DNA from 2 places in the Spirosoma luteolum genome. Region 1 is predicted to be linked to the other one. Evidence: riboswitches for the same ligand, from Rfam matches in the RefSeq annotation. Region 1 holds a riboswitch; the other holds the start of a gene.

Region 1 (3,677 bases):
GGTGTCCGGGTTCACCGACAGCGGACCCGTCGACCCGTAGCAGGAGCCCAGCACGTTGGCACAGACAATGAAATCGCGCTCCGGATCGAAATATTTACCCGGCCCGACCAGTCCGCCCCACCAGTTGCCAACGTCGGCATTGCCGGTGAGCGCGTGGCAGATCCAGACCACATTCGACTGGCCGTTCTCCTGCCGGAGGGTGCCGCGTGTGGTATAGGCCAGCCGGAAGCCCGGCAGGGTAGCGCCAGATTCAAGCGGAAATGAATATTTATGGTCGAAATACTGAAGGTCCAACGGAACAATACGGTTTAACGTCAACAACAGAAAACCGGGTTTGCCGGCCGCCATCGGCTACTGGCAAACCCGGCTGGTTTATACAGCAACAGGCTCGGCAATGGCTGCAAACGCCTGTACAAAGTCAGCTTTGATATCGTCAAGGTGTTCGATTCCGGCCGATACCCGCAGCAGCCCCGGTGCTACCCCGGCACTGGCCTGATCGAGTTCGCTCAACTGCTGGTGGGTAGTCGATGCGGGGTGAATGATCAGCGTTTTCGAGTCGCCCACGTTGGCCAGGTGGCTCACGAGTTTCAGGCTATTGACAAACTGATCGGCCGCTTCTTTACCGCCCTTCACCTTGAAGGTAAAGACCCCCCCAAAGCCGCGCTTGAGGTATTTTTTGGCCAGATCGTGGTAGTGACTGCTGGGCAGACCGGGGTAGTTGACCCGCTCGACCTGCTCGTGCTGCTCCAGCCATTCGGCCAGCGCCTGGGCGTTCTGCACCGTCCGGTCGACGCGCAGCGACAGCGTTTCGAGGCCCTGCAGCAGCAAAAACGAGTTGAACGGGCTGATGGCCGGGCCCCAGTCGCGCAACCCTTCGACCCGCGCCCGGATAATGAACTGAATGTTGCCAAACGGCCCGTTTACGCCGAACACATCGCTGAACACCATACCCTGGTAGCCTTCCGAGGGCTCGCTGAACTGCGGGAACTTCCCGTTACCCCAGTTGTAGTTGCCGCTATCGACAATGACCCCGCCAATGCTGGTGCCGTGGCCGCCAATCCATTTCGTGGCCGACTCGACCACCACGGCCGCGCCGTGTTCGATGGGTCGGAAGAGGTACCCACCGGCACCAAACGTATTGTCGACGATCAGAGGCAGATCGTGAGCCCTGGCCAAAGCCGCAATCGCGTCGAAGTCGGGGATATTGAACCCGGGGTTGCCAATGGTTTCGAGATAAATCGCCTTGGTATTGGCATCGATCAGCCGCTCGAATGACTCGGGTTTGTCGCCATCGGCAAAGCGGGCTTCGATACCAAACCGTTTGAACGACACTTTAAACTGGTTGTAGGTGCCGCCGTAGAGGAAGGAGGTCGTCACGAAGTTGTCGCCGGCGCCCAGTATGTTGGTGAGCGCAATGAACTGGGCGGCCTGTCCCGAGGCAACGGCCAGCGCAGCTACCCCGCCTTCGAGGGCGGCCACCCGCTTCTCAAACACGTCGGACGTAGGGTTCATGATCCGGGTGTAGATGTTGCCAAAGGCCTTGAGTGCAAACAGATCGGCACCATGTGCGGAGTCGTTGAAGGTAAACGACGTGGTCTGGTAGATCGGAACGGCCCGCGCGTTGGTGGTTGGGTCGACATCCTGCCCGGCATGGAGCTGGAGGGTATCAAAATGGTACGCCATGGGTGGTGATCAGTTGAGTGTATGGAAAAAGAGGCAATGGGAATTTGTGATGGCCGGCGCGGGGTGCGACCGGTTGGGTTGGCCGGATGAGGGCCAAACGCACGCGAAGCCACTCCCGGCTTGCTAGTGCGGTGAGTGGGTGTTACTTAGCAGGCCCCGGCGGGCATGCAGCGCTGGCTGTAGTGCATGTGTCTGTACGATTTATAGTTCCTAACGGACCGCCTTCCTGCCGGACAGGCGGTTCGTTCAGGCAGGAGTTAGCACCTTGCCGAGGGGTAGGTTGCCAGCGGTTCACAGAGCCTGATCTCTCCCCGCTTCTTTATAAATCAACTCGCGCCGGTAGATGAACGAGTGGCGCGTACGAATTGACTTGATACTGCAAGTATAACAGGCAGATGATCGCCAACCAAAACTGCCGGCCTAAATCTGCACGCTTACACATTTTTCGGTGTTTTTTTCGGCGTGCCCGGCCGAGTGCATGAACCTGTTTTTTACCTTTGACTACAGAACGCCAACTATGAGCCAGCCTACCTATCGTTACAACCGAGACAACGCTACCCGTGTGGCCGGCGTTACCTCCCTGAAAGACGCTATCGGTCAGCTGCTAAAGGCGTATCAGTTGCAGGGGCGGTTCAACGAAACCTACCTCGAAGCGTTCTGGGGCCGTATGATGGGCCCCGCCATCGCTACCCGCACCAAGCGGCTCTACGTGCGCGATCGCAAACTCTACATCGAACTATCGTCGGCGCCCCTGCGCAACGAACTCGTCAACGCCAAGCAAAAGCTCATCCAGCTCGTCAACAAAGACATGGGTACCGAGGTGATCGACGACGTGGTGTTTATCTGAGAAAAGAAAGGCAGAATTCGGTTTACGGTATTGGGTTTACAGTTTACGGTTTTCAGTGGGCTGCTGCCGGTATACCGTACACTGTTTTCAGTGCGCTGCCAGGCAACACTGAAAGCCCCGTGTCGACTATCGACCACAGTAAACTGTATACTGTAAACTCTTAACAGTATACTGCCTACCGTAACGTCTCCGCAAACTCGTTCATCGTGCTGAACTCACCCTGTGGTTTCAGAAACCGCAGCAGGTCTTCGACGCGGTCGAGCAGCCGCTCGTGCGAATGGCGCCGGACATAGGTCGGAATCCGGTCGTAGGCCGACAGGTCGGTAAACTCCCAGGGGTGCACATAAAGGTTCAGAAAACCGTCGGCCGCCAGGGTTTGCCGACAGAGCGTCTTGTAATAGGCAAACGGAAAGTTTTTCAGGCTCAGCCAGAACAGCGGTAGCCGAAGGGTGGGCGTTACCGACGCCGGAATCTGCCACACGCCCTGCTCACGGAACGGGTGCCGGGGCTCACCCCAGTGGTTGTAGCGGCCCGGAAGCCAGGTTGGGTGGAGCGACGAATTATAGCTATAGCCGGCCTGCGCCACGTCGGTTGGGTCGACAAAGCCCATGCGCGCCCGCCGAAACCCCGTTACGGGGCGCTCGAGCAGCGTTTCGAGCGCCTGCCGGGATTTGAGCAGGTCGGCCGGTTCGAACGTGGTATGATAATAGCCGTGCGACGCAATTTCATGCTGCTGCGCCAGCGATCGGATCAGGTCGGACTCGTGCAGCGCGTAGTTGGCCGTAGTAAACAGTGTGGTTCGGGCACCCACGGCGTCGAACCGGTCGGCCAGCAAGCGCAGTCCGCGGGTCGATACGGCAATCTGCTCCGGCAGCGGAATAGCGTGGCCGAACTCAACGGCCGTATCAAACTCCTCTACGTCAACGGTGAATAAAATGTGGTGTCGGCTTCGTCCGGCTGTGCCCATGCTACTGTCGTCTCCTCAATCTCGTCGGTGTCGCCAATGATGTAGGCGGGTCGTTTCTTGACCTCCACAAACGTTTTGCCCAAATATACGCCGATAATGCCGATCATGATAAACTGCACCCCGCCGATCAGCACCAGCAGTACCACCAGCGTGGTCCAGCCCGATACGGTAGCGTTGGTG
Region 2 (3,677 bases), on a different contig from region 1:
GTGCCGGTACGCGGCTGGTACGCGCCCGTAACGATGGGGATATACATCACCCGGCGACGGCTGGCCGCACCCAGCAAGGGCGACTGCTCGACCCGATGCCATAAACTGCCATTGTGGATGGTCAGGTCGCCCGCTTCGATGTCGAAACCGACTTCGCGGGGGTCGGGCCGGTGATCCAGAAACTGCCGCTTCCGGAACAGGGTCATCAACGTATGCTGCCGGTGTGTACCGGGCAGCACCCGCAGGCCCCCATGCTGCTGCGGACAGTCGTCGAGGTGCAGCCCCACGTTCAGCATCGGCCGGATGCGGTGGCCCAGAAATAAATCACGCGGACTATCGGTGTGCCAGCCCATGCGCGAGAAATTGCTCTCGGGCGTTCGAACGTAGTGATTGACAACCAGCCCGTCTTTCTCATCGGGGCTGATGCGCCCCTCGTAGGGAGCCACCAGGCTGGTCAGGGCCTGCAGGCGCGGATCTTCGAGAAAGCGGGCCAGCAGGGGGCTAAAGTGCGAGGTAAACGCAAAGCGCTGCACGATACGCCGGCCGTGCTCATCGCGGCCAAATTTGATGGGCGTTCCGTTGATGGTGTCGACGGCTTCGGCCAGCCAGAGGGTTTCGACGCGTTCGATCTCGCGCAGAAAATCCCGGACCGTAGCCCGGTCGACAAACTGTTTCAGGTGCAGAAATCCGTTCTGATCAAATTGCCGCAGTTGCTCGGCCGTCAGCACGCCCGCCAGCAGCAGGCTATCGGTTGTTACTGGAGTCATACCAAATGAATGTGTAGGAGTATATCACTGAAATCGACGCATCGAGCCCTTACTCAACATGCGCAACCCGTTTTTCACCCGCCGGAATACGTACGGCCAGCCGGTTCTGCACCGGCGCCAGCGGGCAGGTGGCAAACGGGGTAAACGCACAGGGTGGATTGATGGCGCGGTTGAAGTCGAGCACGACCAATCCGTCTTTGTCGGGCTGGTCGGCATACAGGAAGCGACCCGACCCGTAGGTATCGTGGGCGTTGGTGGCATCGCCAAACAGAATAAACAACGGGTCGTTGCCCGCGCCTACCGCATCGAGCCGGTGGGTTTTCCCGCCGAGGGTAAAGACCAGCGTGCCGGCCAGGGGCTGCTGCGTGGTCTGACCCGTCACGTCCAGAATGGGCAGGGTGCGGGGCGTGGCCGGCCGCTCGAAACGGGCCGTAACGCGGTACTGCTCATCCGGCGCAAAGCGCTCGATACCGGCAAACTGGCGCAGCAGCGGACTTTCCAGGTCGCGCAGCCGAACGGCGTAGCGATCACCCCGTTTGATCACAAACCACCGGAGCGATCCGTAGGCCAGGGTCACGGGAGCGGCCAGGTCGGAAGCAAAAATGGTTCGGCGCCCCAGCACCGACGCGCCATTGGCTTTAACCACCACGCCCGGAGCGGCATCGAAGGCTACCGTACCGTTGGCGAGTGTAAACACGCCCAGCTGCCCGAGGGCTTTGGTGGCCGGAAACGCCAGCGCATTGCCGGGATCGCTGCCAGCGGGGTTGGCCCCGTTGCTGAGCCAGAACAGACCGGCCAGATTGAGCCAGCCGCCCTCGCTTTTGAGCGCGTCGACGCGCTGACGGTGCCACTGCTCGAGCTGGGCGCGGTAGCTGGGCTCTTCGGCCCGGAAGCCGGCAATGGCCAGCAGGGTGAGGCCCCAGCCCCAGAAAAACAAGCGGGCGTATGGGTTGATGGGCCCCGCCGGAGCGCCCGTTACAGGGCTGTTGTCGATGGGTTCGTACATGGCTTAGTTGGTTTGACGAATACTGACTACCCCCCGAATGGCCCGCAGCTGCCGGTCGATGTCAGCCAGCACGGCGTCGTGCTCGTGCAGCACGGTCAGCTGCCCGTCGACCCGAATGCCATCACCTTCGAATACGAGGCCGGTGATGCGGCAGTCGGTCTGCTCGGGAACGGCCCGGGCCACGTCGCCCACAAAATTGGGCCGGTCGAAACCGGTGATCTGGTAAATGGTTTGCCGGCTGACCAGCTGGCCAGCGCCGGCCATGGTAGTATGCTGAACGGATATGGTTGTGTACATGATCGTGTCTGATTAAGCCCTGCCGGGCTGTTTTTATTACTACTTTAAATCTATCTATCTAGTAGATTTAAAGGCCCCATAAAAATCCTGTTCGGGACAGGCGTGTCTGGCGGGTTAAAGCCGGCGGGGAACGGGTGCTGGCTGCGGGGCGGTTTGCCGGGGCGGCACCGGAGCAGCGTGAGCGGTAGAACAGGGACCTGTGGTGAGGCCGGCCCGAAGGCAACATCGACAGCGGTTGTGTAGCATACTCGTCCTTGATTTATAGTTCCCATTGTTAACAGGCAGGTTAGCACGGTTTCCGGACGACCGGAACGTTGCTAAGGGTTCACAGAGCCCGTCTCTCCCCCTTTCGGTATAAATCATCACGTGACAAACAGGGTGTCGGTGATGTTCCCTGGCGTAAAGGTAAGCGTCCGGATTTTGATTTTCCAAATTACTATACAAAATTTATAGGACAAATGTATTAGTACGAAAAGTCTATCGGAAACCTGCATAAATACGGCACAACATGATCTCCAAAAAAGCCAAATACGCCATCAAAGCGCTTAAAGCACTGACCGAAGCCTACGGAAGCGGGCCCGTGCTGATTGCCGACGTTGCCAACCGCGAGCTGATTCCGCGCAAGTTTCTGGAAAGTATTTTACTCGATCTGCGCAACCACGGGTTACTGCAAAGTCAGAAAGGAAAAGGCGGGGGCTACATGCTGCGGGTCGAACCCGACCGCATCACGCTGGCCCAGGTCATCCGGATTATCGACGGCCCCATCGCCCCCACGCCCTGCGTATCGCTCAACTTCTACGTGCGCTGCGACGACTGCGACGACGAGGAAACCTGCGCCATCCGCCCGATCATGGAACGCGTGCGCGACGCCAACCTCGCTGTTTACGAAAACACCACGTTTCAGATGCTCGTCGACCAGGCGCCGGTGGGCTTGCCGGTGCTGTAGCGTGCCGGGCCGGCAGATCAGGTCGTGATGCCGTACCTTTGTGTATGGATTATTTTAAAAAGCTGCTCGATCTGCTGCGGCTCGAACGCACCGAAGACCGCACGCAGTACGAACACCTCACCCAGTCGACGAGTGTGGCCGAACGCCGGGCCAATGGGCTGGTCTGGTACCCTATTGCCATTCGGGGTTCTGAACTGGGGCGAGGTGACTACCTGACCGTCGAGGTCGAACGTACCACCCACCAGGAGCTGTCGCACCAGCTGCGAACGGGGGTGCCGGCCGTACTGTTCAGCAACTACAACCCCAAAGCCGACCGGGTCGAGGGTACGGTTAGCTGGCAGGGTGGCAACCGGCTCCGTATTACGCTGCTGACCGATGAATTGCCCGACTGGTCGCGCGACGGCAAGCTGGGTATCGAACTCCTGTTCGACGACAAAAGCTACGACGAGATGCAGGACGCCCTTCGGGCGGCCAACGTCCTGGCCGATGCGGGGCAGAACCGGCTGGTCAACATCCTGACGGGGCAGGCCGCTCCCACGGCTCATCCCGACCAGCCCCCGGTGGCGCTGCCCGGCCTCAACCCCAGCCAGCAGCGGGCGGTGCAGCACATTCTGGCAGCCAACGAACTGGCCGTTGTGCACGGCCCGCCGGGCACCGGCAA

The links. A riboswitch is a leader RNA that binds a small molecule or an ion and turns the genes downstream of it on or off. The one in region 1 is predicted to bind S-adenosylmethionine.
Region 2: linked by a shared signal. The riboswitch ahead of ACYVAC_RS19385 (hypothetical protein) and the one ahead of ACYVAC_RS03370 (O-acetylhomoserine aminocarboxypropyltransferase/cysteine synthase family protein) in region 1 are both predicted to bind S-adenosylmethionine.

The regions. Positions count from the first base shown of each region.
Region 1 covers NZ_BAAGZE010000003.1:136,086-139,762, reverse strand. The annotation lists gene ACYVAC_RS03375 (homoserine O-acetyltransferase family protein) at 1-294, opposite strand, end outside; gene ACYVAC_RS03370 (O-acetylhomoserine aminocarboxypropyltransferase/cysteine synthase family protein) at 373-1,683, opposite strand; SAM riboswitch class I at 1,923-2,011, opposite strand; gene ACYVAC_RS03365 (DciA family protein) at 2,201-2,530, shown strand; gene ACYVAC_RS03360 (polysaccharide deacetylase family protein) at 2,706-3,497, opposite strand; gene ACYVAC_RS03355 (glycosyltransferase family 2 protein) at 3,446-3,677, opposite strand, start outside.
Region 2 covers NZ_BAAGZE010000022.1:33,429-37,105, reverse strand. The annotation lists gene ACYVAC_RS19395 (phytanoyl-CoA dioxygenase family protein) at 1-767, opposite strand, end outside; gene ACYVAC_RS19390 (DUF1684 domain-containing protein) at 817-1,773, opposite strand; gene ACYVAC_RS19385 (hypothetical protein) at 1,777-2,070, opposite strand; SAM riboswitch class I at 2,327-2,431, opposite strand; gene ACYVAC_RS19380 (RrF2 family transcriptional regulator) at 2,579-3,016, shown strand; gene ACYVAC_RS19375 (AAA domain-containing protein) at 3,061-3,677, shown strand, end outside.